2 regions of the Streptococcus fryi genome follow, and region 1 is predicted to be linked to the other one. Evidence: predicted binding sites of a transcription regulator. Region 1 holds the regulator's gene; the other holds the start of a gene.
The links. The regulator HrcA, encoded in region 1, represses chaperone genes, less so after heat shock. The targets are predictions, from matches to a motif close to TTAGCACTCNNNNNNNNNGAGTGCTAA.
Positions count from the first base shown of each region.

Region 2: the regulator HrcA is predicted to act here: its motif matches at 1,924-1,950, upstream of groES (co-chaperone GroES).

Region 1 covers NZ_JBRUGW010000014.1:18,088-33,276, forward strand. The annotation lists gene ACVRZH_RS05080 (nucleotidyltransferase family protein) at 1-309, shown strand, start outside; gene ACVRZH_RS05085 (GNAT family N-acetyltransferase) at 400-1,260, opposite strand; gene ACVRZH_RS05090 (hypothetical protein) at 1,371-2,447, shown strand; tRNA gene ACVRZH_RS05095 (tRNA-Cys) at 2,590-2,660, opposite strand; gene ACVRZH_RS05100 (helix-turn-helix domain-containing protein) at 2,790-3,677, shown strand; gene ACVRZH_RS05105 (ABC transporter ATP-binding protein) at 4,025-4,858, shown strand; gene ACVRZH_RS05110 (ABC transporter permease) at 4,851-5,561, shown strand; gene rpsB (30S ribosomal protein S2) at 5,757-6,536, shown strand; gene tsf (translation elongation factor Ts) at 6,673-7,713, shown strand; gene ACVRZH_RS05125 (histidine phosphatase family protein) at 7,916-8,617, shown strand; gene ACVRZH_RS05130 (M15 family metallopeptidase) at 8,604-9,371, shown strand; gene ACVRZH_RS05135 (glucosaminidase domain-containing protein) at 9,368-9,931, shown strand; gene hrcA (heat-inducible transcriptional repressor HrcA) at 10,169-11,203, shown strand; gene grpE (nucleotide exchange factor GrpE) at 11,208-11,789, shown strand; gene ACVRZH_RS05150 (hypothetical protein) at 11,799-12,053, shown strand; gene dnaK (molecular chaperone DnaK) at 12,251-14,071, shown strand; gene ACVRZH_RS05160 (GNAT family N-acetyltransferase) at 14,165-14,653, shown strand; gene dnaJ (molecular chaperone DnaJ) at 14,895-15,189, shown strand, end outside.
Region 2 covers NZ_JBRUGW010000010.1:1,007-16,195, forward strand. The annotation lists gene groL (chaperonin GroEL) at 1-1,611, opposite strand, end outside; gene groES (co-chaperone GroES) at 1,621-1,905, opposite strand; gene alr (alanine racemase) at 2,134-3,237, opposite strand; gene acpS (holo-ACP synthase) at 3,234-3,587, opposite strand; gene ACVRZH_RS04025 (3-deoxy-7-phosphoheptulonate synthase) at 3,587-4,630, opposite strand; gene secA (preprotein translocase subunit SecA) at 4,749-7,274, opposite strand; gene ACVRZH_RS04035 (class I SAM-dependent methyltransferase) at 7,492-8,208, shown strand; gene ACVRZH_RS04040 (alpha-galactosidase) at 8,350-10,551, opposite strand; gene ACVRZH_RS04045 (carbohydrate ABC transporter permease) at 10,561-11,394, opposite strand; gene ACVRZH_RS04050 (carbohydrate ABC transporter permease) at 11,402-12,295, opposite strand; gene ACVRZH_RS04055 (ABC transporter substrate-binding protein) at 12,353-13,624, opposite strand; partial or broken gene ACVRZH_RS04060 (helix-turn-helix domain-containing protein) at 13,835-14,672, shown strand; gene scrK (fructokinase ScrK) at 14,844-15,189, opposite strand, start outside.

The DNA of each region.
Region 1 (15,189 bases):
TATCGTTGGGAAGTGACTAATCAGGCAGTCATGCATGTTTATTCACCGCACACATCGCCTTACACTGATACTTGTGACGCCGTGTCTAAATACCCCGAAACGTGTACGGCACTGGCCATGAGACTCACCAGTGATGGTGAACTAGAGGTGTTTGCACCGTATGGTTTTGATGATGTGCTGACTTATCTTGTTCGCCCGACGCCTCATTTCAAATCCTGTCCTGAACGATTAAACCTTTATCGTCAGCGTATAAAAGCTAAAAATTGGTCTGCTAAGTGGCCGGATTTACGCTTTGAAGATAGTGATTAGTGTTATATCAAAAAAACGACCAGAACAGTTCTATTCTTAGAGCTTGTGTCTGGTCGTTTTATGGTTGAGTGATGGATCATCTGATAGTGACTAATCTTTAGGATTGAGGTAGAGTACTTCTGTCTGATAGGTAAAACCTAATCGCTCATATAGTTTTCTGGCACCAATGTTGTCGGTATCGACGGCGATTTGGAAAGCTTTTTGGTTGGATTTAATCAGATCATTGATGATATAAGAAGCAAGTGCTGAACCAAATCCTTGTCCGCGATAGTCTTTGAGAACGGCCAGTCCATAGAGGTAGTTGACGTCACTAGACAAGTCAACAGTACAAGAGCCAATGATATGGTCATTTTTCTCCAAGACAAAGAGTAGGCTATTATCATCCTCGATAGCCTCTCTGGCATAGTGTTCTGTGGTTTTGATATCACTGTCAAAGGCTTCTGCCTGAAGTGTGGCGATGTCTAAGATATCGCTGTGTTGAGCAAGTCGGATGTTGGTTTGAGAGACGGATTTATCAACTATGAGTTCACGTTGTCTACCTAGCCATATCTCGCTATCTTCATCAACTTCTAGTAACCAATGCTCGAGTAGTTCAGGGTTCTTATCCAAAAACACCTTCTCGGTCATAAAGGACCAATTTTCAATCGGATAGGCCTTGGTTTTATCGCGAAACATATTAAGCAATGCTGTGGCATAGCCCTGTCGGCGATAGTCAGGATGGACAGTGATAGTGAGTTCAATCTCTGGTGAGTCAGCATAGACCGTGAGCAAGCCGACTAAGTTGTCTCCTTGATAGGCTAAAAAGAAAGCCGGCATATCTTGGTCAAAATTCAGCATATTAGACAGGTAGGGGGTGCGATAAGTCTTGTCAACACTTTGACAATGTCTAATCAAGGCTTCTGCCTGTTCTAGTTGCTTGTCTTCTAAACGATTGGTAAAAATAATTGTCATAACAACCTCCACATGTATCTTTATCACTTATTGTAGCATAATTTATCTTGAATTGTAGCTTGATTAGAAATGTGTTAAACTATTGATAAGGATAGAGGGAGGAAATGCCTATGTTTGAAAATAAAATGTTCTTAAAAGTCATCAATGTGATATGTATCGGTCTAGGGTCACTTTTATTGTTTTGGTCGTCGGTACAATTTGGTGCATCTAGTAAGGGAGGTTTGGTCAATTTCTTACTGGCTTTATTGGTGTTTTATATCATACTGTATGTCAGTTTATTGTTACATGAATTAGGGCATGTGTTTTTTGGTTGGTTATCAGGTTACCAACTGGTAGCTTTTGGTGTTTTGAAATGGAATCTCGTTTTTACAGGAGAAGGGATACGTCTTGTCAAAAAGCAAAGTTTAATGGGAGTAGGAGCCCAGTACTTTGGTGTGAAGAAAAGTGGCACTGTCAGAGGTGATTTGCTGATGCTTTCAGGTGGCTTGATTGTCCATCTTCTTTTGGGGTTGCTAGGCCTAATCATTGGCTTAGTCACACAAGATTGGGGTGTTCCCCTAGCTAACCTTAGCATGCAAATGGGAATGATTATCCTAAATAGTAATCCAAATGGTATCACAGATGGGGCTAAGATCCTTGAATTATGGCTTTATCCAAGTCATGCTGCCTATATGTACGTTGAACTGGAGAGGTCAGCAGTCTTCTTTAATACACCAGTTCAGGGGAATTTGACAGACTTTGTACAGGATATTCCTTTAGAGTACGGGGGTATAGCTCAGGCATCTTATCTCAATGCTGCGGATGCTAAACTGATAGAGGGGGACTATCAGAAAGCCAGCGAGAAAATGGAAGCGCTCTATACATTTACCGAAAACCCCATTATCAAAATGGCGACCGGAGCTAGTCTGATATTAGCTTACCTTCTGCAAGGAGATACGAGTAGCGCCGAAACGATTTATCAAAACAAAGCGGTTCAAAAAATGTTGCAACAGCCACAGGCACAAATGCAGGTGGTGAAAGCCTATTATACGAAAGAAATTTTGCAAGATGGAGTGGCAGCCGAGAAGCTATTGACTAAAGCAGAGAAAGCGATGGCGACTAGCTATCTGTTATGCGATGAAAAAGCCTTCTATGATCAGCTGATTAGCCGTTTACGTGGTGCCATTAAAGAAGAAAGTATCGTTTAAATGTAGTGTCTAGTTATGATAACTAGAAAAGGCTCACTTTAAATCGATATAATGACGGTTAAAATGACATGGGTTGAACCCAACAAAAAAATCCCGGAAATTCGGGATTTTTTTGTTGAGATTTGGATACCATCTTATAAGAAGGCGGTAATCGGATTCGAACCGACGATCAAGCTTTTGCAGAGCCGTGCCTTACCACTTGGCTATACCGCCGTAACAGTATATATTCTAACTTAAAAAAGATATTTCGTCAAGAAAAATCTTATTGAAGTATGTGAAGGTTATGGCATTCTGTTTTTGTGTTATAATATGATATAGGATGGGTTGAAATTGGAGATAGAGATGGACATAAAAATTGAACTCGGTAAAAAAATCAAAAATCTGCGTCTTAATAGGAAACTCACGCAACTTGATATTTGTGACGATGAATCCGAATTGACGATACGACAGTTAGCTAGGATAGAGAACGGTCAAGCTATGGCAACTATTCCGAAATTGCTTTATATTGCGCAAAAATTGGGCATAAAAATCCAAGATTTAGTAGATCTTGACAATGTCGAATTACCAAAAAGATATTTAGCACTAAAAAATAAACTCATCAGATTTCATACCTACGGAGATGAAGAAAGAATCTCTAAACAGGAAGCTATGTTTGATGAAATATATGAAAGCTTTTATGATAATCTACCTGAGGAAGAACAACTACTAGTGGAAGCTTTACAGGTTCAAGCTAATGTGTTCAGTAGTCGTGATGCAGGTTTTGGTTTAGGTCTATTGGAGGAATATTTTCAGCAAATTCTGAAAAAGAAAACTTATACCCATAACGATTTAATAATTATCAATATCTATCTTCTTTGTTGTATAATGGGGCTTGAAGATAAGACATATTTTGAAGAGATATCTAAGAAGATATTGTTATTTATTGATTATAGTGATTTTGAAAGAATGTATTTATTAGAAAAAATTATAATCTCTATTTTAATTCAAATAGAGCCCGAACATTATCTAATTTATACCAAAGTATTACGAGAAATAATTGAAGAATCTAATAATCTACAACATAAGCCTGCTGTCTATGCTTTTGAAGCACGTTATTATTTAACAGTAGAGAAGAACAGAAAAAAAACAATTGAATCGTATGATAAAGCAATATTATTTGCAAAGTTAACGAATGATGATGTCTTAGTCAAAAATTTAGAAAGAGAACGAGATAATGATTTAGCAACCTGACTTTTAAGTCATGTTGCTTTTTTTATTTCTAAGATATACTTAACCCATAGAAAACGAGGTAAGTAAAAGAAAGGGAGGAAATAAGCATGACTTGGCTTGCAACTCTATTATCGGCTTTTGTGTTTTTAGGAGGATGAAATATAGAATAGAGTCTGAATATGTGGAACATAAAAAAATCTTTATTGAGAATGAGACTGATGCCGGATGTTTGTGTAGAGTCGAGGTCAAGCACAAACTATTCAAGCTTGTTTACCTAGACCCTCATTCCGTAATTGATATGATTTGTGATGTTCAGACTGAAAATATGGAAATTAAGGTTGAAAGACTACTTTGATCAAGGAGGAAGTATGGAAAAGTTAATCGTTGCCAATCGAATTGTAAAAGCATTCGGTGAAAAAGTGGCATTAAATAATATCAGTTTTGATATTTTTGAAGGGCAAATATTTGGATTTTTAGGTCCTTCTGGTTCTGGGAAAACAACAATGATTAATATTCTAACAGGACAAATGCTGGCAGATAGTGGCAATGGAGAGTTACTTGGCAAAGATTCTTCTACCTTAGCCCCTACAGACCTTGAAAACATTGGTATTGTTAGTGATAAGAGCGGATTTTACGAAAAATTGACCTTAGAGAAGAATCTTATGATATATGGAAAACTATATGGGGTTGAACGAGAAGAAATTATAGAGTTATTAAAAAAAGTTGGCTTACATGACTCTAAAGATAGAGTGGCAGAGAAACTTTCAACTGGGATGAAGCAACGGATGCATCTTGCACGTGCACTCATTAATAAACCTAAGATTCTTTTTCTTGATGAGCCAACAAGTGGTTTAGATCCAACGACTTCTATGTCTATTCACGAACTTCTATTAACGTTGAAGCATCAGGGTACAACTATTTTCTTAACAACCCATGACATGAGCGAAGCGACATTGTTGTGTGATAACTTAGCTCTCTTAAATAAAGGGAATCTTATTGAGCAAGGAGCTCCTAAAGATATTATTAAAAGATATCATACTGCTAAAAGGCTTAAAGTGACTTATGAAGATTTCAGTGAAGTTGAAATGTCTTTTTCAGAATTTCAACAGATTGATATTAGTGGTGTTATTTATGTCCATTCAGAAGAACCAACTTTAGAGGATATTTTCATTAAACTAACAGGAGAAAAATTAAATGTTTAAAAGAATTAGTGCTCTTGTTTGGCTTAGAAGTCAAATTTTAATGAGTAATAAAAATTTATTGGCTCAAATGCTATTACCATATATGCTGGTTTTTATCTATAAAAATTTTATGGGAACTGAGACTAATGGGCTTGAAATTATGTTTGTTTGTCTATCTACAGCAATCTCTATGTCTGTCGGTAGTATGATTTCAACAATTATTGCCGAAGAAAAAGAAAAGAACAACTTGCAAACTCTGATGCTTAGCGGAGTTAGACCTTATGAATACATCATTTCAGTGCTTATTCATCCCTTAATTGTTGCTCTTTTTACAATGACAGTATTTCCGATTATTACAGAAGTCGATTTAGAAGGAAAATATTTTGAATATAGCATTATTCTACTTCTAACCTCTTTGGCGGTCATGTTGCTTAATCTATGTATTGGTCTAATTTCTGATACACAAGCTAAAGCTCAAATAAATAGCTTACCTATTTTGTTTGTTGTATCTTTACTACCAATGTTCTCTGGTTTAAAAGAAAGTGTCAAAAATGTCGTTGATTGGACATTTATGGCTGCATATACAGATTTCTTCACTCAGCAAAATTTCCAATTAGAAAATAAATCTTTAAAAATATTGGTCTTATGGAATATAGTTCTCCTTGTAATTACATTTGTAGCTTTGAAAAAAAGCAAAATTGTTACGAGTACAGGTAAAAAGTGAAAAACGATTTTTGGCAAATAACATTAATTCTATCTATCAAATCACTTGAAAAAGATGGGGTTTTATGCTATGATTAGTGAGTTGTCTAAACAACAAATACTCATTTTAGATGAATTGTGGACTTGTTGCTCATTGAGTGGGTCTGCAAGTTGAAGTCTGAAAGAGGGAAAAACATTTTTAAAAGGAGAAATACTCATGGCAGTTATTTCAATGAAACAACTTCTTGAGGCTGGTGTTCACTTTGGTCACCAAACTCGTCGCTGGAACCCTAAGATGGCTAAGTACATCTTCACAGAGCGTAACGGTATCCACGTTATCGACTTACAACAAACTGTAAAATTGGCAGATCAAGCTTACGACTTCATGCGTGATGCTGCAGCTAACGACGCAGTTATCTTGTTTGTAGGTACTAAAAAACAAGCTGCTGAAGCTGTAAAAGAAGAAGCAGTACGTTCTGGTCAATACTTTATCAACCACCGTTGGTTGGGTGGAACATTGACTAACTGGGACACTATCCAAAAACGTATCGCTCGTTTGAAAGAAATCAATAAAATGGAAGAAGAAGGCATCTTTGATGTTCTTCCTAAGAAAGAAGTTGCTCTTCTTAACAAACAACGCGCTCGTCTTGAAAAATTCTTGGGTGGTATTCAAGATATGCCACGTATCCCAGATGTGATGTACGTTGTTGACCCACATAAAGAGCAAATCGCAGTTAAAGAAGCTAAGAAATTAGGAATTCCAGTTGTAGCGATGGTTGACACAAACGCTGATCCAGATGATATCGATGTTATCATCCCAGCAAACGATGACGCTATCCGCGCTGTTAAATTGATCACTGCTAAATTGGCAGATGCCATTATCGAGGGCCGTCAAGGTGAAGATAACGTTGTAGCTGTTGAAGCAGAATTTGCATCATCTGATGTTGCAGCAGATTCAATCGAAGAAATCGTTGAAGTTGTTGAAGGATCAAACTAATTCCTAGACATTGGTAAAGTTCTTAGCATCTGTTGAGAGCTGAACCCATGAGATGAACATCACATTAACGGGGCAGTAGCATACCGCTCTGCTACCGTTTTTTATCAAATTAAAATATTCTTGGAGGAAACTCAAAATGGCAAATATTACAGCCGCTCTTGTTAAAGAATTGCGTGAAAAATCAGGTGCTGGTGTTATGGACGCTAAAAAAGCACTTGTTGAAGTAGAAGGTGATATCGAAAAAGCGATTGAATTGCTTCGTGAAAAAGGTATGGCTAAAGCAGCTAAGAAAGCTGACCGTGTTGCTGCGGAAGGTTTGACTGGTGTTTATGTTGCTGGTAACGTTGCTGCTGTTGTTGAAGTCAATGCTGAAACAGACTTCGTTGCTAAAAATGCTCAATTCGTAGAATTGGTTGAAGCAACTGCTAAAGTTATTGCCGAAGGTAAACCAGCTAACAACGAAGAAGCACTTGCTTTGACAATGCCAACTGGTGAAACATTAGAAGCTGCTTATGTTAACGCAACAGCTACAATCGGTGAGAAAATTTCATTCCGTCGTTTTGCTCTTATCGAGAAAACTGATGAGCAAGCATTTGGTGCTTACCAACACAACGGTGGTCGTATCGGTGTTATCTCTGTTATCGAAGGTGGCGACGAAGCACTTGCAAAACAAGTTTCTATGCATATCGCAGCAATGAAACCAACGGTATTGTCATACACTGAACTTGATGAGCAATTCGTTAAAGATGAGTTAGCACAATTGAACCACAAAATCGAACTTGATAATGAAAGTCGCGCTATGGTTGGTAAACCAGCATTGCCATTCTTGAAGTACGGTTCAAAAGCACAATTGACTGCGGAAGTTATCGCTGAAGCTGAAGAAGCTATCAAAGCAGAGCTTGCTGCAGAAGGCAAACCAGAGAAAATCTGGGACAAAATCCTTCCAGGTAAAATGGATCGTTTCATGCTTGACAATACTCAAGTTGACCAAGCTTACACACTTCTTGCACAAGTTTACATCATGGACGACAGCAAGACTGTTGAAGCTTACCTTGATAGCGTGAATGCTAAAGCAGTTGAATTTGCGCGTTTTGAAGTTGGTGAAGGTATCGAGAAGAAAGCTAACGATTTCGAATCAGAAGTTGCTGCAACAATGGCAGCTGCTCTTGGTAAATAATTCATACTTGTAAGTAACGAGAGATGACAGGTTGTCATCTCTTTTTTACGCATATGGATGCTGTGTATATAACAGAAAAACCTGTTATATGTTATAATGGTAAGGAGCTGTAAAGAGCTTTTGTTTTGAATTGTTGTTAAGAATGATTGACTAGTTAGGTGAGCTGACGATGTATTCATAGAAGGTGGCAGGAGGAGCTAAAATGACGACGAGACTTTATATTGCAAGACATGGAAAAACCATGTTTAATACACTGGGGCGGGCACAAGGGTGGAGCGACACTCCATTGACGCAAGTGGGAGAAGAGGGTATTCGAGAGCTTGGTCAAGGCTTAAAAGCTAAAGGTATTCCATTTAAAGCCGCGTTTTCAAGTGATAGTGGACGTACCCTTCAAACTATGGAGATTATTATGGCAGAAGCTGGTCTTGGAGAGTTACCTTATCAGAGAGATAAACGTATCCGAGAATGGTGTTTTGGAAGTCTTGATGGTGCCTACGATGGTGAATTATTCCAAGGGGTTCTTCCACGAACAGAGGCACTAGCTGGACGTTCTATGGCAGATGTGTCCTACGAAGAAATTGCGACGGCTATTTGCCAAGTGGATACTGCGGGTTGGGCTGAACCATGGCAAGTACTAAAAGAGCGTATTCTTAGTGGGTTTACAGACATGGCCCTCCAAATAGAAGAACAAGGTGGAGGAAATGCCATTATTGTTTGTCATGGGATGACGATTTCAACATTGATGTGGCTGATTGACAATAATCAAGAGAAGACGATGATTGATAATGGTAGTGTCTCTGTGCTTCGTTTTGAAAATGGTCGTTTTGAGATTGAAGCTGTTGGTGATATGTCATATCGTCGTTTAGGAAGAGAAATACTGGATAAGAAACATGAAGAAAAGTAGTTTTTTACAACGTTTGGTAGGTATTTTGGCTCTGCTTATCTTTGTATGGGGGATGCAGACTATCATAGTAGGAAAACCCGTTGATGAGTTAGCTAAAGAGCAAGCCTTATCAAAAGAGCTTAAAGCTAGCGAATCTAAGAAGGGTAATAAGGATAAAAAAGAGAAACCAACTCTACCTGATGTGTCAGTAAATGATTGGGAACTATTGCTAGTTAACAAAGATTACCCAGCGATTGATCAGTCACCAGAATTGGCTGTTGTGGGCAATGTTTATGTTGATGCTCGAATAGCAGATGCAGCTACTGAGTTTTTATTAGCAGCTCAAGAAATTGATATGAGAGAACATTTTGTTGCTGGTTACCAAAGTATCAGTTATCAAACGGAGTTGTACAATTACTATGTTGAACAAGAAATGCTAGCCAATCCTAATTTCACTTTGGAAGAAGCTGAACAAAAAGTACAAACCTATCTTCAGCCACCAAGTTTTAGTGATCATCATACGGGTTTGGCCGTTGATATGAGTACTGTTGATATGATGAACAGTAGCGATCCAGCCACAGTGTCAAAAATTATTGCCATGGCACCACAATATGGTTTTGTTCTTCGTTATCCAAAAGGCAAAGAGGATGTGACGGGATATAGCTACGAAGATTGGCATTTCCGTTATGTAGGTATTGAATCTGCAAAATATATGAAGAAACATAAATTGACTTTAGAGGAGTATCTCCAACAATTAAAGGAAGCTGATAAATGAGAAAAAAACTAAAAATGCCTGTACTTGTCATTATTGGTCTAATGATTAGTTTGTTTATTGTGTTACCAATGCTGGTTCATAGTCAAGGTAGGGACAGAAATACTAAGATTGTGACGCACCACTCAGAAGAGACCTACTTTGAGCGTATCAGCCCACGTGTAAAAGACCTGTCTAAGGCTTATGGTGTTCAGCCGTCGATTGTAATGGGTCAGATGGCTATATCATCTGATTTTAATCAGACCTTATTGAGTCAAGATTATCATAATGTTTTAGCTTTAGACGCTAAAACAGGGCAGGACTTTGTTGATTTACAAACAGATGGTGGCAAAGTTCGCTATGCAGTATATCCTAAGTGGGATGATTCTGTGCTGGATTATTTAGAACGTTTGCGAATCGGAGAGACATGGGGAAAAGACCTTTATGAGATGATGGCAACGACAAAAGATTATAAAAAAGTTGCTAAGGCTATTCAGCAACATCAATTCCCCAAACAGAGTGATTATGCTGATAAATTAATCAAGCTCATTGAAAAATATGATTTAACACGTTATGATAAATAGAGATGGGGTTATAGGTCCTGAGACTGATTTTTGACAGATTGCTAAAACAGAGAAATGAAGAGAAAGCTTGATATTAAAGGGTTTTCTCTTTTTTTAATGTTTAGGATTTAGCACTCACATAAAAAGAGTGCTAAAAAATGGTCGTTTTTTCTTGACAATCGTTTTAAAAGGAGTATAATGGATTTATAAAGTTTAGCAGTCGAAGGTATAGAGTGCTAATTAAAAGGGGGTGAAAGGGTGATTACGCAACGTCAAACAGATATTTTGAATTTGATTGTAGCTTTATTTACCCAGACACATGAGCCAGTCGGCTCAAAAGCCCTCCAAGAAGCGATTTCGTCTAGTTCGGCAACCATTCGTAATGATATGGCTAAACTGGAGCGACTCGGTCTACTTGAAAAGGCTCATACTTCTAGTGGTAGATTACCTAGTCGAGCTGGTTTTCAGTATTTTGTTACCCACTCATTAGACTTGGGGCATATCAATCAAGATGATATTTATCAGGTGGTTAAGGCGTTCGATTTTGAAGCCTTTAAGTTAGAAGATATCTTGGAGAAAGCTAGCCAGATTTTGGCAGATTTGACAGGATACACTGCCTTGATTTTAGATGTCGAGCCCTCTCGTCAAATGTTGACAGCTTTTGATATTGTTTGTCTCAGTAATCATGATGCTTTGGCTATCTTGACGCTTGACCACTCCAAACCAGTTACGGTGCAATTTGCCATTCCTAAAAACCTGATGGCTAAGGATTTACAGCGGTTGAAGCAGTTAGTGGAGGATAGGTTTATTCATCAGAGTGTTCTAGATATTCATTATAAATTAAGGACAGAAGTGCCACAGGTGGTGCAAAAGTATTTTAAAACCACAGACAATGTCTTGGATTTAATTGACTATATCTTTGCCCAATTGTTTGAGGAGACGGTTTTTATTGCTAACAAAGTGGCGTCTCTGACCTACGGTCAGTTAGATACCTATCAGTTTTTAGACCATCCTCAAGCAGTGGCGCTTACGCTAAGGCAGGCTATGTCAGAAGATGAGCAAAATAAAATTTTGGTCGGTGAGTGTTCTGAACCAGCTTTACAAGAGACAGCTATCCTACTCCATCAATTTCCTATTCCCTATCGAGGTATGGCTTTGATGACAGTGCTTGGTCCCATAAATATGGATTATCAGAGGTTGGTTAGTCTGGTCAATGTTGTCAGTCGTGTCCTCTTTATGAAGTTGAGTGACTACTACCGTTACCTGAGTAGCAACCATTACGAAGTGAACTAAACTTATGAAACGTATTTTAGAAAAAATAAGGCCTAAAAGGAGGCAAGAAGTGACAGAAGAAGTAAAACAAGAAGAACTCAATGAAGCACCAGAAACAGTTGTGGATGGTGAAGGTGACAATCAGGAGGAGGTTGTAGAAGAACAAGCTCCGAGTGAGTTGGATTTAGCTCTCGAAAAAGCTGAAGAATTTGAGAATAAATACCTCCGTGCCCATGCAGAAATGCAAAATATTCAGCGCCGTGCTAATGAAGAACGCCAAACTTTACAACGTTATCGCTCGCAAGATTTGGCAAAGAAAATCTTGCCAAGTTTGGATAACCTAGAGCGTGCCTTACAAGTTGACGGCTTGACAGATGATGTCAAGAAAGGACTTGAGATGGTACAAGAAAGCTTATTGCAAGCCTTGAAAGAAGAAGGTGTAGAGGAAGTAGAAACAGAGGCATTTGATCCCAATCTGCACATGGCGGTTCAGACCTTGCCAGCAGATGATGACCATCCAGCTGATAGCATTGCAGAAGTTTTCCAAAAAGGCTATAAACTTCATGAGCGTCTGCTCAGACCTGCCATGGTGGTGGTTTATAGTTAAGGAGGCACAATGAGTAAAAATAAAATGAGTAGACGTAGTAGAGTTTTAAAAGCAGCCTCTTCGGATTGTGCAATTTTCATAGTACTTTTAATTTTGTTTGTAGGAATTATTTTTTGTTATCCTCAAATACAAGGTGGAGATAAGACTCTAGTGGGTACCATGCCTATATACATAGGTCAGAAAATTTTGGAATTAATTATGGGACCAATTCTGATTGGTCAGTTACTTAATTATAGTTGCAAACGATATGACTTTACGATATAAACAAGATTAATTTATAAAAATATTTGTCCGAAATGACAATAAACTATAAAAGAATGTTACTAGCGAGCGAAAGCGAGCTGATGAAGATACTTTTAGACGTAGTGGATGTGCTAATGACGAGTAGGTTGTTGGTAGTTGTGCTATTAAAAAAGTATTTAGAAAAATAAAGTATAAAAAGTAAAAAAAGAGGTAAAAACATGTCTAAAATTATTGGTATTGACTTAGGTACAACAAACTCAGCAGTAGCTGTTCTTGAAGGAACAGAAAGCAAAATCATTGCTAACCCAGAAGGTAACCGCACAACGCCATCTGTGGTATCATTCAAAAATGGTGAAATCATCGTTGGTGACGCGGCTAAGCGTCAGGCGGTGACAAACCCTGAAACCATTATCTCAATCAAGTCTAAGATGGGAACATCTGAAAAAGTTTCAGCAAATGGTAAAGAGTACACACCACAAGAAATCTCAGCGATGATTCTTCAATATTTGAAAGGTTATGCTGAAGACTATCTTGGTGAAAAAGTGACAAAAGCGGTTATCACTGTTCCAGCTTATTTCAATGACGCACAACGTCAAGCAACAAAAGACGCTGGTAAAATTGCTGGTCTTGAAGTAGAACGTATTGTCAACGAACCAACTGCAGCAGCTCTTGCTTACGGTATGGATAAAACAGACAAAGACGAAAAAATCTTGGTGTTTGACCTTGGTGGAGGAACGTTTGACGTCTCTATCCTTGAACTTGGTGACGGTGTCTTTGATGTACTAGCAACTTCAGGTGATAACAAACTTGGTGGTGATGACTTTGACCAGAAGATTATCGACCACTTGGTAGCAGAATTCAAAAAAGAAAATGGTATTGACTTATCAGCAGATAAGATGGCCCTACAACGCTTGAAAGACGCTGCAGAAAAAGCTAAGAAAGACCTTTCAGGTGTGACATCTACACAAATCAGCTTGCCGTTCATCACAGCAGGTCCTGCAGGTCCACTTCACTTGGAAATGACGTTGACACGTGCTAAGTTTGATGAATTAACTTATGACCTTGTGGAACGTACGAAAACTCCAGTTCGTCAAGCTCTTTCAGATGCTGGTTTGTCAGCAAGTGATATTGATGAAGTTATCCTTGTAGGTGGTTCAACGCGTATCCCTGCGGTTGTTGAAGCTGTTCGTAAGGAAACTGGTAAAGAGCCAAACAAATCTGTTAACCCTGACGAAGTTGTTGCTATGGGTGCAGCTATCCAAGGTGGTGTTATCACTGGTGATGTCAAAGACGTTGTCCTACTTGACGTTACTCCGTTGTCACTTGGTATTGAAACAATGGGTGGAGTCTTCACGAAATTGATTGACCGTAACACAACTATCCCAACGTCTAAATCACAAGTCTTCTCAACAGCAGCAGACAACCAACCAGCCGTAGATATCCATGTTCTTCAAGGTGAGCGCCCAATGGCAGCTGATAACAAAACTCTTGGACGTTTCCAATTGACTGATATCCCAGCAGCACCTCGTGGTATCCCACAAATCGAAGTGACATTCGACATTGACAAAAACGGTATCGTATCTGTTAAGGCAAAAGATTTAGGTACACAAAAAGAGCAAACTATCGTTATCCAATCTAACTCAGGCTTGACTGATGAAGAGATTGAAAAAATGATGAAAGATGCTGAAGCAAACGCAGAAGCAGATGCAAAACGTAAAGAAGAAGTTGACCTTCGTAACAATGTTGACCAAACTATCTTTGCTACTGAAAAGACAATCAAAGAAACAGAAGGTAAAGGTTTTGATGCTGAACGTGATGCAGCACAAGCAGCTCTTGATGAGTTGAAAGCAGCTCAAGAAGCTAACAACTTGGACGACATGAAAGCAAAACTTGAAGCATTGAATGAAAAAGCTCAAGCTCTCGCAGTGAAAATGTATGAACAAGCTGCAGCAGCTGCACAAGCAGCCCAAGGTACTGAAGCAGGTGCAACAGATGCTGGTTCAGACGATGTTGTTGATGGCGAGTTTACTGAGAAGTAAGATAATCCTATAGCATGTTTTAGACTGTGAGCTAGAAACAATAAAATAATCTCGTATACCGTTTTGTAAGGCTATTCTTCAGAGGAGGTTTATGTGTTAAGATTGGAAGCAGTTGATGAAGAAAATATCTATCACATTTTAAGTTTAGATGTTTTTGAAGATCAGAAAGATTTTGTTGCTAGTAATGCTGTGAGTCTATCTGAAGCTTATATTGTTCTCAAGGAATACATAGACGCAAAGGTTTTCCCTTTTGGTTTATATGACTCAGGTACATTGATTGGTTTTTTAATGATAGGTTATGGAAAATGTTGGAAGAATGCTCCTAATCTAGCTGATGGAAATTATAATCTTTGGCGTTTGATGATTGATAAAAATTATCAACAGATGGGATATGGAAAGCAAGCTGTTGAATTAGCGATTCAATTTGTAAAAGAACTCCCTTGTGGTGATGCAAACTATTTTTGGTTATCTTATGAAACTGATAATCAACTAGCAAGAGCTTTGTACTCTTCTTGTGGTTTTTATGAAACTGGTGAACTAGTTCATGGTGAATTGATTGCAACACTTGATTTAAAAGGATAGATAAAATCCTATTGCAGAGGTTGTAACCTAACCTCTGTTTTTCGTAAAGAGGCCTTACCAACAGTACTAATGAATAGAAAGGAATTGGACCCAGCCTACTTTCTGAGTTTCGTCTATTTTTTAACGAAAGGAATTGAACCCGCCCTAAAAGCTGTGTGAAAAGGATAAATCGTCTAGAAAATCAGTATTTTCTGCCGATTTCCTATTTTCACTTTGCTTTTTTACGGGCTTGGTATCTTATATGAACAATACAGAATTTTATGAGCGTCTAGGTGTTTCTAAGAATGCATCGCAAGATGAGATTAAGAAAGCCTATCGCAAATTATCTAAAAAATATCACCCTGACATCAATAAAGAAGCTGGTGCTGAACAAAAATACAAAGATGTTCAGGAAGCTTATGAAACTTTGGGAGATGAGCAAAAACGTGCCAGCTATGACCAATTTGGTGCAGCTGGAGCCAATGGAGGCTTTGGTGGCGGTGGCTTCGGTGGTTTTGATGGTGCTGGTTTCGGTGGATTTGAAGATATCTTCTCTA
Region 2 (15,189 bases), on a different contig from region 1:
ACCCATCATACTTGGATCCATTTGTGGTACTGAGGTGTTTGGTTCAGGTTTGTTGGCTACGACAGCTTCAGTCGTCAAAATCAAACTTGCTACAGAAGCAGCATTTTGAAGGGCTGAGCGAGTTACTTTGACAGGATCAATAATACCTGCTTCAATCATGTTTACCCACTCACCTGTTGCAGCGTTAAATCCGATACCTGCTGCACTATTTTTGAGTTTATCAATCACAACAGACCCTTCATAGCCAGCATTGTAAGCGATTTGACGTACTGGTTCTTCAAGGGCACGTTTAACAATGTTACGTCCTGTTGCAGCATCACCATCTAGTTCAAGGCTAGCGACTTTTTCAATAACATTGACAAAGGCTGTTCCTCCACCAGCAACAATACCTTCTTCAACTGCAGCACGAGTAGCGTTCAAGGCATCTTCAATACGGAGCTTCATTTCTTTCAACTCGGTTTCAGTGGCAGCACCAACCTTGATAACAGCAACACCACCTGCTAATTTAGCTAAACGTTCCTGTAATTTTTCACGATCAAAATCAGAGGTTGTTTTTTCAATATGTGATTTAATCAATGCCGTACGATTAGCGATAGCTTCCGATGAACCAGCACCTTCTACGATAACCGTTGTATCTTTATCAACAGCAACTTTTGCAGCTTGACCAAGAGCTTCCATCGTAGCATCTTTCAACTCAAGACCGAGGTCATCTGTAATGACTGTACCACCCGTTAAAATAGCGATATCTTCAAGCATCGCTTTACGACGATCACCGAATCCAGGCGCTTTCACGGCTACAACATTGAATGTGCCACGAATTTTATTCAAGACAAGAGTTGGCAATGCTTCGCCATCCACATCATCAGCGATAATCAACAATGGACGATTAGTTTTCAAGATTTGCTCTAATAGTGGTAAGATGTCTTGAATATTTGAAATCTTTTTATCTGTAATTAAGATATAAGGGTTTTCAAGATTGGCAACCATTTTTTCATTGTCTGTCACCATGTACTGAGATAAATAGCCTCGGTCAAATTGCATACCTTCAACAACTTCGAGCTCTGTTTCCATACCGCGTGATTCTTCAATCGTAATCACACCGTCTTTGCCAACACGTTCCATAGCTTCTGAGATATACTCTCCCACTTTTTCACTACGTGAGGATACAGCTCCAACTTGGGCAATCGCTTCCTTTGTTTCAACATGTTGTGCTTGATGTTTCAATTCTTCGACAGCTACGGCAACTGCGGCCTCAATCCCACGACGAATGCCGATAGGATTTGCACCTGCTGTAACGTTTTTCAAGCCTTCACGGACAATAGCCTGCGTCAAAACAGTTGCAGTTGTTGTCCCATCACCAGCAATATCATTGGTTTTAGAAGCCACTTCAGCTACTAATTTCGCACCCATGTTTTCAAAGTGATTCTCGAGTTCGATTTCTTTAGCAATGGTTACGCCATCGTTAGTGATAAGGGGTGAGCCAAATGATTTTTCCAAAACAACATTACGCCCTTTAGGACCTAAGGTTACTTTGACAGTATCTGCTAAAATGTCAACACCACGAACCATGCTTTCTCGTGCATCTGATGCAAATTTAATGTCTTTTGCCATATTTTTCTCCTATTCTATAATCGCTAAAATATCTGCTTCACGGATAATTAAGACTTTGTCATCATTATCTTTAACGTCTACACCTGCATGACTATCAATCAATACAGATTGACCAACTGTCACACTTGGAGAAACCAGCTCCCCAGTTAGGGTGCGAATTCCTTCACCAACAGCGATAACAGTCGCCTTTTTAGTCTTGTCTTGGCTAGCACCTGCAATAACAAATGCACCGATACTTTCTTCTTTTTCCTCTTGTAGCTTAACAACCACACGATCACCTAAAGGTTTTAACATGATACTTCCTCCTATTTTTTAGCACTCTTGTATATTGAGTGCTAACTTCTCTTTTATTTTACCATTTGGTCAAAATTAGTCAAGAGAAAACTCTTTAGGAAATCGAAATTCCCCAATCAAAAATAGTGACAGGCGATATGACTTTTCACAAAAACAATACGACAACTCTTAGGAAGCTTATCTCTAGGAGTTGTCGTATTACATTATTTTCTAACTAACCATTATCAGTCATTCATGATGTCTAGGGATGCGATCACTCAGTAAACAAAGGACTTCATAATTGATACTGCCAACATACTGAGCAACATCAGTTGCTGAAATCTTGTGACCGCCGTCTTTCCCAATTAAAGTAACCTTAGTTCCCATCGGATAACATTTGGGTAAACGAATGGTTATCTGATCCATAGAAACACGCCCAACTATATCACAAAATTCTCCATCAACAAGCACAGAAAAACCTTGTAGATGTCGCACCCAACCATCTGCATAACCTATCGGAATTGTGCCAATCCATTCTCCTTTTGATGCGTGATAAGTTGCACCATAACCTATGGACTGCTCTTGTTCTAATTGCTTAACTTGAACAAGACAAGAGGTCAACGATAATGCTGGAGTTAAAGGAACAGGCAAATCTAATACTTCTCCACTCGGATTAAGCCCATAAAGTGCAATTCCCAAACGTACAGCATTAAAAATAGTCTCTTTATGCCATAGACTTGTCGCTGAATTGCTAGCATGAACCAAATCGGGAACCTTATCCAATTCACCTAAAATTGTCTTAAAGATAGTCAGTTGGCGATTAAAGTAATCTTGCGATAGCTCATCAGCTGTCGCAAAATGCGTAAAAATACCTGTTACCTTGACCGATAATTTTACAAGTTCTGACATCAAGACATTAATATCAGTAGCATTAGACAGGCCAATTCGTCCCATGCCAGAATCCACTTTGATATGACAAGACAACCCAGCCAATGATACCTTATCTCGCTTAACCATATCAAGCCATTCCAAACTAGATACGGTAATGGTCACATTATTAGCAATAGCTTCTTTCACCTGTTCTGGCATAATCACTCCTAGTACAAGAATAGTATTATTGATATTAGCCCTTCTAAGCTCCAAAGCTTCATCTATATTTGATACACAAAAGCCATCAACTTGTCCCTTAATAGCTTCAGCAACAGGAACCGCACCATGACCATAAGCATTAGCTTTCACTACGGCAAAAATTTGTTTGTCTTTTCCGAAATGTTCCTCTAGAAGCTGAAGGTTTTGTTTTATCGCCCCAAGACAAATCGTTGCTTGAGTTGGTCTATTAATACTGGGTATCATATTTCCTCCAAAATCACACTCGCTTGAACTAAGTTACCTGAATGGCTAATCGAGAGATGAACACGTCCTGAAAAGGCTGAACTTGTTAACACCGGGCGACCAGCCCTATCATTTAAAACTTCAATATCCCTAAAGCTTAATTGTCCAATACCGGTACCAAGGGCTTTTGAAAAGGCCTCTTTAGCAGACCAACGACCCGCTAGATAGGTCATTTGACGATGACCTTGTAAAGTTTCAAAAACGTCTAACTCTTTATCCGTCAAAATACGTCTAGAAAAGTTTGAACTCTTGCGATGAGCTTCCTCGATACGATCAATCCATTCTATATCAATACCATGTCCAACAATCATCACTCAACTTCTTTCTTTTCTGTAATATCTGTTAAATGGTCATAAATCATTCGTACCAATTGCTCTGTTTTATCCCAACCTAAACAGGCATCTGTAATAGATTTTCCAAAAACATCTGGTTCATCCTGACGACCATCCTCTAAATAGGATTCAATCATAAAGCCACGAACATGTCGGGCTATCTTCTCATTGTACAGACGATTCATCAAGGTCTCACGAACAATTCTCACTTGCTCAAAATACTGTTTACGTGAATTATCATGATTTGTATCAATCAAGATAAAAGGATTCTGCAACCCCATTTCTTCATAGCTATCAATTGTTTCTATAAGATCTTCATAATGATAGTTTGGGACGGAAGTCCCATCAGAACTGGTTCCGCCCCTTAATACCGCATGCGCCAAAGGATTACCAGTCGTCTCAACACTACGTCCCCCTTCAATCAAATATTGAGTTTGTTGAGCGGCATAAATAGCATTAAACATAACGCGTAACTGTCCAGAGGTTGGATTTTTCAAACCGACAGGCGCATCCAAAGCCGAAGCTATAAAACGATGCTCTTGATTCTCTACAGAACGAGCACCTACTGCATGATAGGACACTAAGTCATTAACAAGACTCAAGTGAGATGGATAAAGGAGTTCATCAGCAGTCGTCAAACCAGTCTCACTAATCACACGATAGTGTATACGTCGAACTGCAACCATTTTTTCTGTTACTGTGGTTTGGGATTCATGCAGAATACCTTTATAACCATCTCCGTTCGTACGAGGCTTAGCTGTGTAAACACGCATCACAATAAATATCTTATCTGAGACATCTTTCTGTAAAGCTGCCAGTTTATGAGCATAAGTTAGTACAGCTTCTTCATTATCTGCTGAACACGGCCCCATCACCAATAATAACCTCTGGTTTTCTCCTCTGATGATGGACGCTAAAGAGGTGTCACGTTCTTTTTTTATCTGCAAAGTGGCGGCATCTAAGGTGTATTTTGATGTCACTTCTTCGAGATTAACTCTTTCTCCCCTGTGGGCAATCCCCATGATATTACCTGACTTTCCAATTGTTATCACTGTCTCTTCTGGCACCAAATAAGGAGAAAGGAATATGTTTCAATTCCTCACTCCTTACACCATTTATTTACACTATGTTTATCAATAACTAGAAACGGCGACCGTGACAGTTCTTATATTTTTTACCAGACCCGCATGGGCATTTATCATTACGACCAATATTTTCAAACTCGTCGCCTTCCAAATCTTCCCAATCAATTGTCTTGGCTGAAATATTCTTGACAGCAGTTGTATGTGACTCTTCTGGCACACGCTCACGTTCCTGCTCATGAATCTGAGCCTTCATCATTGTCCTAGTGACATCGTATTCAATAGAACCTATCATATCTTGGAACATAGCGAAACCTTCTGATTGATAAGCGACAATTGGGTTATTTTGTGCATAGCCACGTAATCCAACAGCGCTACGTAGTTGATCTAGAGCATCAATGTGATCCATCCACTTATTATCAACAACCATCAAAATCAATACTTTTTGGAATTCTGTGATTGCTTCGTCATCTTTCAATTTTGAAATTTGCCTATCGTAGATCTCAATAGCACGTTCATACAAGTCTTCTTTAATTTGCGATGGCTTTTTCCCTTTAACATCCGATAAGCTATACTCATCTTCTGAAAGGATTGTTGTATGTGCGAAGTTAACGATAGCTTCAGCAGCGTTCTCTTGGTTCAAGCGCATGTGAGTATCAACAGCACGATCAATCGTCCGCTTAATCATACCCTTGATTTCTGGCCCCAAATCTCTGAAAGCCGTGATAACATCGTAGCGGTCACGATAGATGATTTCACGTTGCTCGCGCATGACGTCATCATACTGAAGCACTTGTTTACGCGTGTCATAGTTATTTCCCTCAACGCGACGTTGAGCTGCTTCCACTTGCTTGGTGAGCATACGTGATTTAATAACAGTATCTTCTTCTGTCAAATTCATACGTTCAAAAACTGCTTTGATACGTTCTGAACCGAAACGCTTCATCAAATCATCTTCAAGGGATAGGTAGAATTGAGATTCACCTGGGTCACCTTGACGACCTGAACGTCCACGAAGCTGATTATCAATACGGCGACTTTCATGACGTTCTGTACCAATGACACAAAGACCACCCAGGTCACGAACACCCTCACCAAGTTTGATGTCCGTTCCACGTCCAGCCATGTTTGTCGCAATAGTAACAGCACCACGTTGACCTGCGTTCATGATGATTTGGGCTTCTTTAAAGTGGTTTTTCGCATTCAAGACTTCGTGTGGAACTCCAGCCTCAACGAGCATTTTTGAAATCAAGTCACTGGTTTCAACAGCTACTGTACCAACTAGTACAGGTTGACCTTTTTGATAGCGTTCCTTAACATCCTCAACAACTGCTTTAAACTTGGCATTCAAGGAAGGATAAAGGAGGTCTGAGTGGTCAATACGTGCAATAGGACGGTTTGTCGGAATCGGAATAATACGCATGTTATAAATTTCGCGGAATTCCTCTTCCTCTGTTTTACCAGTACCAGTCATACCTGCCAATTTTTTATACATTCTAAAGAAGTTCTGATAAGTAATACTTGCACTTGTTTTTGACTCATCTTGGATTGGAACACCTTCTTTAGCTTCGATAGCTTGGTGGAGACCATCTGAGAAACGACGACCTTCCATTGTACGACCTGTAAATTGGTCAACGATAAGAATTTCTTGTTTTTCACTAACGATATAGTCAATATCTAGTGCCATAATATAGTTAGCACGAAGAGCATTGTCAATAAAGTGAGTCAAAGCAACGTTCTCTAAGTTATAAAGATTGTCAAGTTTGAAATAACTCTCTGCCTTATCAATTCCTGAATCAGTAAGGGCAATTGTTTTTGTTGGTACATCAATAATGTAATCGTCAGGTGTCAAAGTCTTAACATAGTGGTCAGCCAAATCGTACAATTTACTTACTTCTGAACTTTGTGCCCCTGAGATAATCAATGGTGTTCTAGCCTCGTCAATTAATACAGAGTCCACTTCATCTACCAAGGCAAAGTTCAACGGACGCTGTACCATTGCTTCTTGTCTAACAACCATGTTGTCACGAAGATAGTCAAAACCAACTTCTGAGTTAGTTGTATAAGTGATATCACACTGATATGCCTCGCGTTTTTCCGATGGCGATTTTGCCGCTAAATTGATACCTACCGACAAGCCTAACCAGCTATATAGCTCACCCATTTCGGTCGCATCACGAGTAGCCAAGTATTCATTAACGGTAACAACGTGAACACCTTCTCCAGCCAAAGCATTAAGGTAAACCGGCATAGTTGCAGTCAATGTTTTACCTTCACCAGTTCTCATCTCAGGCACATCACCATGATGCAGTACAATACCACCCATAATCTGTACACGGTAAGGGAACAAGCCTAAGACACGTTTTGCACCTTCACGTACAACCGCAAATGCCTCTGGTAACAGGTCATCTAAGGTTTCACCAAAGGTATATCTTTCTTTAAACTCTGTTGTTTTTGCTCTTAATGCTTCATCAGAAAGCCCAGCCATCTCATCAGCATAACTTTCAACTTTTTTTGCTAATTTTTCTAATTTTTTAATTTCGCCTTTATCGTTTTCGATAATCGTACGTATAATGTTTGCCATCACTTTTCCTTTCGATAGTCTAAATCACTTTATTGTATCATAAACAGCAACCTAATTCAAGGACGGAGATAGATAGAACAAGTGATACATCTCCCAAAACATGCTCATTCTAAAGCGAACGTAGCCATTACGTCCAATAACCAATTAACCCACATCTCAAGTAGTACTCCCCACAACACTAGAACAATATGTTACAATAATCTAAAAGGAGGTTATTATGGTTACTGATATCAGTCATTATAAACAAATGCTTGAACAGCCTTGGGGAAAAATACAATACGACATTACCTTTGCTCAACTCAAACAGATAAAGAACAAGGTCATCTTAGATTTTGGAGCGGGACTTTGTCTTACTAGCAAATTCTTATCCAAACACAATCATGTCACAGCCATTGAACCTAATCCTGATCTTCTTCAACGTGATATCAACGAAGGTTTTCAAAAAATTCTTGGAGGCTACAATAAATTAAAAGATCTACCTGAGCAGAGTTTTGATATCATCGTTTGTCATAATGTCTTAGAGTATATCCCTGTATCTGAGCACCAAAAATACCTCTTTGAATTTGAGAGACTACTCAAACCCAACGGTAAACTATCTCTCATCAAACACAATCAAGTCGGCAAGGTATTACAAAGTGTTGTCTTTGCAAATGACACAGAAACAGCCCTAAAGCAACTAACGAGTAATGACTTCAGCAGCCCTTCATTTACTCATGGTCACACCTATACGATAGATGAATTACTAGAAAAAACAACCCTAATTCTTGAAAACTATTTGGCAATCAGAACATTTTACTCTTTACAACCCAACCACTTTAAAAACGAGGAGGATTGGCTATCAAAATTGCTCGAGATAGAACTAGCCGTAGCTGACCTGACGCCTTATAAAGATATTAGCTTTTTACAACACCTTTGGCTTAGTAAACGGAGCTAACCTTAATTACTTTAATTAAAAAGCAACCCTCATTTCCCCTATTTTATTATGCTACTCATTAGTCCAATTTAAAAACAGCCTAGGAGGCGGGATTAACCTGCCTCCTAGGCTGTTTTGTCTCATTAAGCTAACTTGTCTATCCTAGTCAACTTGTTTTTCAAGAATAAATAACTCCGAATTAAAATCTTTAGCACTATCAAAGTACGAGTTGTTATATATAGGTACTCCCATATACATCAATTGACTTCCTGAATAAGTTCTACCGTTTAACAGATATTCTGCATCTTCTTCTAAATCCTTAAAATATAGTAGGACTTGACCTTGATTAGATAGACCAAGCAAGCGGTAAACTCCTGCGATGACTGTCTTTTTATCTTCTGAAACAACCTGCCACGCACATAAATCACCGTCAAATGGACTCATTAAACGGGTAAATGTTCCCTTTTGGAAAACTGTCCTATATTTCTTATAAAATACAATATGCTCTGCCATTCGATCCAATTCTTCTTGGTCACATTTTGACAAATCAATCTCATAACCAAAATTACCAAAATAAGCCACATTAGTTCTGGTCTCAAGCGAAGTTATTCTGCCCATTTGCTGATTGGGACTTTCTGACACATGGCATCCCATACTTGATAGAGGGTACACTATTGAAGTGCCATATTGGATTTTCAAGCGTTCAATCGCATCTGAATTGTCACTCGTCCATGTTTGTGGTGCATAGAAGAGCATGCCAGGGTCAAAACGCCCCCCGCCACTTGAACACGATTCAAACAAGATTGTCGGAAAGGCTGTCGTCAAGCTATCATATAGACGATAAACATTTAACATATAACGATGGAAAACTTCCCCCTGTCTATCATGCCCCAAAAGACTATTATAAACTTCTGTCAGATAGCGATTCATATCCCATTTTATATAATCAATGTCGTGTCCTGATAACAGAGTAAACAGTTGCTGATGAATATTTTGATAAACATCTTCTCGTGATAAATCCAAGGTATACTGATGTCTACCATGTGATTGCGTATGAGCTGGATGGTGCAAAATCCAATCCGGATGCGCCCGATAAAGATCACTATCTTTATTAACCATTTCAGGCTCAATCCACAACCCAAACTTCAACTTCATGTCGTGGATTTTTGAAATAACACCTGATAAACCGCTAGGTAATTTCGTCCTATTAACTGTCCAATCACCTAGTCCTGCCCTATCATGATTGCGAGCACCAAACCAACCGTCATCCATGACAAATAATTCAACACCAACACTAGCAGCCTTACCTGCCAATTCTAAAATTCGTTCTTCATCAAAGTCAAATGTCATTGCCTCCCAATTATTTAGTAGGATTGGACGTTCTTTATCTTTCCAAAAACCTCTAATCAAATGATGTTGATACAATTTATGATAGGTCTGACTCATGCCATTTAAGCCATCTTCACTATAAACCATAACAACTTCTGGTGTCTGGAATGTATCGCCTGCTTGCAATAACCAACTAAAGCGATGAGGATTTATCCCCAGACTTACTCTCGTCTGATTATAACTACTAACATCTACCTGAGCTAAGAAGTTCCCACTATATACTAATGAAAAACCAATCACTTCTCCACTATGTTCAGTGGTATAGGGACGTTTCAATGCTATGAAAGGATTGTGCTCTGAACTACTTGACCCCTTCAAACTATAAATTGATTGAACACCTTGGTGTAGAGGACTCGTCTGAACAAAACGTTCTCGCCCCCAAGCACCATCCAAATGCAGCCACTCGTAGTCCTTATCCGGCAAGTCTAAGGACATACTTAAAGCTCGGGTTAACACAATCGGCTTACCAATTTGCTCAAAGCGGGCACTTCGTGTCACCACTGGAAAACTTGAAAAAATAGTATAAGCTAATATCAGTCTCGTTTGAGATACCTCATCCCACAGAGTAACCTCCAGAGTCTCACAATCTTTTTCATCATTAGCATAAGTATGAGGAAGACCATCCAAGGCCTTTTTGCCTTGATAAATCATATGACTCTGATAAACAAAATGTGACAGCGTGCTCCCATCATGCTGTTTAATTTCAAAAGCTGGCAAAGCAAAATCACTAGTGCCATAACAAGCATATTCTTGACGGGCATGTTGCAATGAAAAATAGGTTTCATCATCATTAACGAAAGAAGTTAGAGGTCTGTCAAAAGACTGCATAGAGTCTGTATATAACCCTTTCGGACTAACTTTCTTACCATAATACAATTGACCTAGATGCTCATTTGGCAAGATATGCATGATGTAACTCATCTCATCATTATAAAGATGAAATTCCTGTGTTTCTTGATTGAATTGAATCGACATATTGTTCTCCTATAACTTCCCACCTGATGTTGCAATTCCTTGAATAAATTGTTTTTGGAAAATCACATATAAAGCCACCATAGGCCAAATCGCTAAAACACTTGCCGCCATCAATTGAGGGTAATTGACAGCATAAGCTCCCTGAATTTTAGCCAAAGCACTTGATAAGGTTGCTTTATCAGCATCTGAGTTAATGATTAAAGGCCACAATAAATCTTTAAAAGCAAATAAGGCTGTAAAAATAGACAAAGCTATCAAACCTGACTTCGCTAACGGCAACATGATTTTAAAGAATGTCTGACCAATATTACAACCATCTAACTTAGCTGATTCTTCCAATTCCTTTGGTAACCCCATAAAAAATTGTCTCAACAAGAAAGTGCCAAATGCACTAACTAAACCTGGGAAAACCAAGGCAAAAATACTATTTCGCATTCCCATACCATCAATCATCAAATATTGTGGAATAACAAACAATTGAGGAGGTACCATCATTTGGAACAAGACTAATCCAAATAAAAAGTTACGACCAGGGAATTCTAAACGAGCAAACGCATAGGCCGCCATAGCAGAGAACATGACTGAACTAAAAATGCGTAATAGCATCATCATAATCGTGTTAAAATACAAAATAGGAAAATTATTGATTCGGATAGCCTCTGTATAGTTATTCACCATCCATTCTGACGGAAAGAAATGAAACGGATTCATCTGAGTTGATTCTGTCACAGTTTTAAAAGAAGTCAAAACCATCCACAAAAATGGAAGCACCATTCCTAAAGATACCAAAATGAGAAAGGCATGAATGCCAATCATTGACCATATTTTCTGTTTTTTCATCATCGTCTCCTTAATTATAATGAACCCATTTCTTCTGGGCTTTCATCTGTACCACTGTAATCATCAAGATAATGACTAACAAGAGCATCACAATCGTTGACCCATATCCCTTATCTGAATACTTAAAGGAATTATTATAGAAAAGATAAACCAAAGATACTGTCTTATCATAAGCAGGACTCTTAATATCTTCCATCATATAAATAACGTCAAACACCTGCATAGATTGGATAATACTGGTTATCATGACAAAAAACAAGGTCGGTGACACGAGAGGCAGAGTTATTTTAAAGAACTGTTCCACCGGTGTGGCTCCATCTATACGAGCCGCCTCATAGTAATCTGTTGGAATTTCCTGAAGTCCCGCCAAAATCAGAATCATACTATAACCAACAGTACTCCACACCCCAATTAGAACAATAGCGTAAAGGGCTATAGAAGGATTTTCAATCCAATTGACAGGACCAATACCAACTTTCCCTAAAACATAATTGATTAGACCAAAATCTGTATTATACAACCATTTCCAAACCATTGTTACTGCAGCCGGTGCTGCAACCATTGGTAAGAAAAAAATAGTACGATAAAGATGTTTTCCTTTTATCTTTGAATTTAATAACACGGCTAACAGCATTGCTAGGCAGACCGTACAAGGCACCACTAGCAACGTATACTTTAAAGTATTCCAAGTCGCTTGCCATACCTGACCATCTGAAATGAGACGAACATAATTTTCAAATCCTACAAAAATATCATTACGCCCAAAATCACCGCTTTTATAAAAACTCATCTTCAAAGTCTGAAAAATAGGAATAATATTTAAAACTATTAAACCAATAATTGTAGGAGCCACCATTGCCCAGCCCCACAAAGCCTCATTCAGACGCTTTTTATCTTTAAACATTCCGACTCCTTTACTAAAAAATCTGGAGAGGGTTAGCTCCTCTCCAGATAGTCAATCTTATTTTTCTGAAGCTAGTTCTTCATTCATCATCTTAGCTGTTTCACTTGATGCTTCCTTAGTTGATTTTTCACCAAGATAAGCTGGTTTCAAAAGCTCATAAGCTTTATCTTCCCATTTTATAGTTGTTTGTGAATAAGGGCGAATTTGTGCGTAATCAACCATATCCACATAATTCTTGATGTTGAAGTTTTTGTTGGAATCAACCCATGTTTCTGCAGTGCCTTTATAAGCTGAAATAGCAACTCCAAGTTTTGCTTGCATTTCTTGTGCTTCTTTAGAACCTAGGAATTCAACCCATTTCCAAGCTTCTTCTGGATGCTTCGTATTAGCTGCAATCGCATGTCCTAAACCATTGAAAATAGTAGAACGTGTTCCATCAGGACCTTTTGGCAAAACAGCTACATCAGCGTTTTCACGAATATAATCGTTGGCAGTAAAACCAGATAAATTCCAAGAACCAAATAAACTCATCGCTACTTGACCATTTTGGAAAGCTTCCGCCCGTTCTTTATCTACTGTAATAGCTGGCGAGATGTTTTCTTTTACAAAGCTAAAATAGTAATCTAAAGCTTCAACTGTCTTAGGATTGTCATAACCTGATTTAAGGTCGTCAGTAATAACTTCACCGCCATTTTGATAGATAAAATTATAATACCCCTCTTGGTTACTCAAACCTGCACCAAAACCGTATTGACTACCATCAGCTTTAGTTAATTGCTTAGCCACTTCTTTTAGTTTTGCCCAATCCCATGTATCGTCTGGATAAGCAATACCCGCTTCATCAAACATCTTTTTATTATACCAAAGCCCAATAGTATCGAAGTCTTTTGGAATAGCATACTGTTTGCCTTTAATATTATAAATGTCATTTAATCCATCTGGGAAATTGCTCAGTTTAGTTTTTTCACTCTTCGCTAAATAATCATCTAAAGGAAGAAGCATTTCATTAGAACCGTAGCGATAAATCTCATTTGAGTGCATCCAGAAAGTATCTGGAAGAGAGCCACCAGTTGCCCCTGCTTCTAACATCGTCCAATAATTATCCCAGTCTACCACTTGGATATTGACTTTGATATTTGGATTTTCTTCCTCAAATTTATCTGCAATTTGACGAAGACCAGGCTCTTGACCTGAGTCCCAAATCGCATAAGAAATTTCTGTTGTTCCTGACGTTGACTCAGTTGCCGTATCCTTTTGAGCCCCTCCTGAGCAAGCTGCTAATAGGAAGGTTGATGCTAGAGCGCCAATATAATAAGCTGCTTTTTTCATTTGTTTCTCCTTTTTTATGTATTATATTAAGACATTCCTTAATATAACCTTGTGCTTTATGCTTTTAGTATATAAAAACGCCTTTTAAAACAACATAGCATAAAATGACCTCTTTTATATTATTTTGGGCTCTTTTTTCATTTTTTCATATGCAATGTCACAAATCAATATGCTATAATAAAGTTAAGACATTTATCAAGGAGATATATTGTGGAAAAACAACGTGAATTTCATGTTTTCGATAATCGTTCCTATGTTGATTTTTATCCCATACAATTTGGCATGGAACAATGTAAGCCACTTCACTCTTTTGGCCCAACAATGAAACAACATTACCTCTTTCACTATGTCATATCTGGGACAGGACGATTTTACGCCACAGCAGAACAAGCTGAGTACACCTTATCTGCAGGGCAGGGTTTCCTCATCCCTCCAAATATGATTTGTAGCTATGAAGCTGATAAAGATGACCCTTGGTCATATATTTGGATTGAATTCGACGGATTAAAAACAGAGCACTTTCTAAATCAAGCTGGGCTGTCCAAAAAGCAACTGATTTTTTTCACAAGAGACACCCGCTTTAGAAAGCCTTGTATATAAGGAAATGACACAGCTATTATCCTTGTATCAAGAACGTAGTTGTCATATTATTGGACATCTTTACCTGTTTGTCGGCGCTCTTATCAACGAGTCTATCAATAAAAAAGAAAGCCTCCATGAAGATGCCAAAGAATTATACATTCGTGAAGCCATCAATTTTATCGAACGTCATTTTCATGAACCTATTTCGATTGATGACATGGCTCAACAATGTAATCTCAACCGTTCTTACTTCAGCCGTCTCTTCCGTGAACATTTGTCAACAACACCTCAACAATTTCTCATCCAGTACCGCTTAAGCCAAGCTTGTGAATTGTTAAAAAATAGTCAATTAACGCTACAAGAAATCGCGGAGAAAGTCGGTTATTCTAATCAATTCAACCTATCTGCTGCCTTTAAAAGACAGTATAAAATCTCCCCGACTACCTATCGTAAAAAACACCGATAACTTAGTAAAATCAGCTTTTATTATCCTATTTCCATTAACAAGTCAATTAGCGGACATTTTAAACTCACACTGCCATTAGCATACTGACCCCCACTAATTAGGACACACCATAAAAAAGAGTGAGCACTTAGAACGGTAACTACCGATTCTAGTCTCACTCTTTTTATGATATCATTCTTCTAGTAACTTCTTAGCTAAGGCATAGTTACCTAGCGTCGCAGAGCCATTATTTTCAACAACAGGACGAACGATATAATCCTTTAAATCAGGAACAATCAGATAGCCATTCAACAACTGCTCAAAGTATTGATGCACACGCGCCAACATATGGTCTTGTGCCATAACACCCCCACCAAAAACAATCACTTCTGGTCTGAACATCATTGTAGCTTGTAGGGCTGCTTGAGCAATATAATAGGCCTGTTTATCCCAAACATCTGATTCTAGCGGGATATTCTCACCTCGAATACCTGTACGAGCTTCTAAACTAGGCCCTGCTGCCAGCCCTTCCAAACAA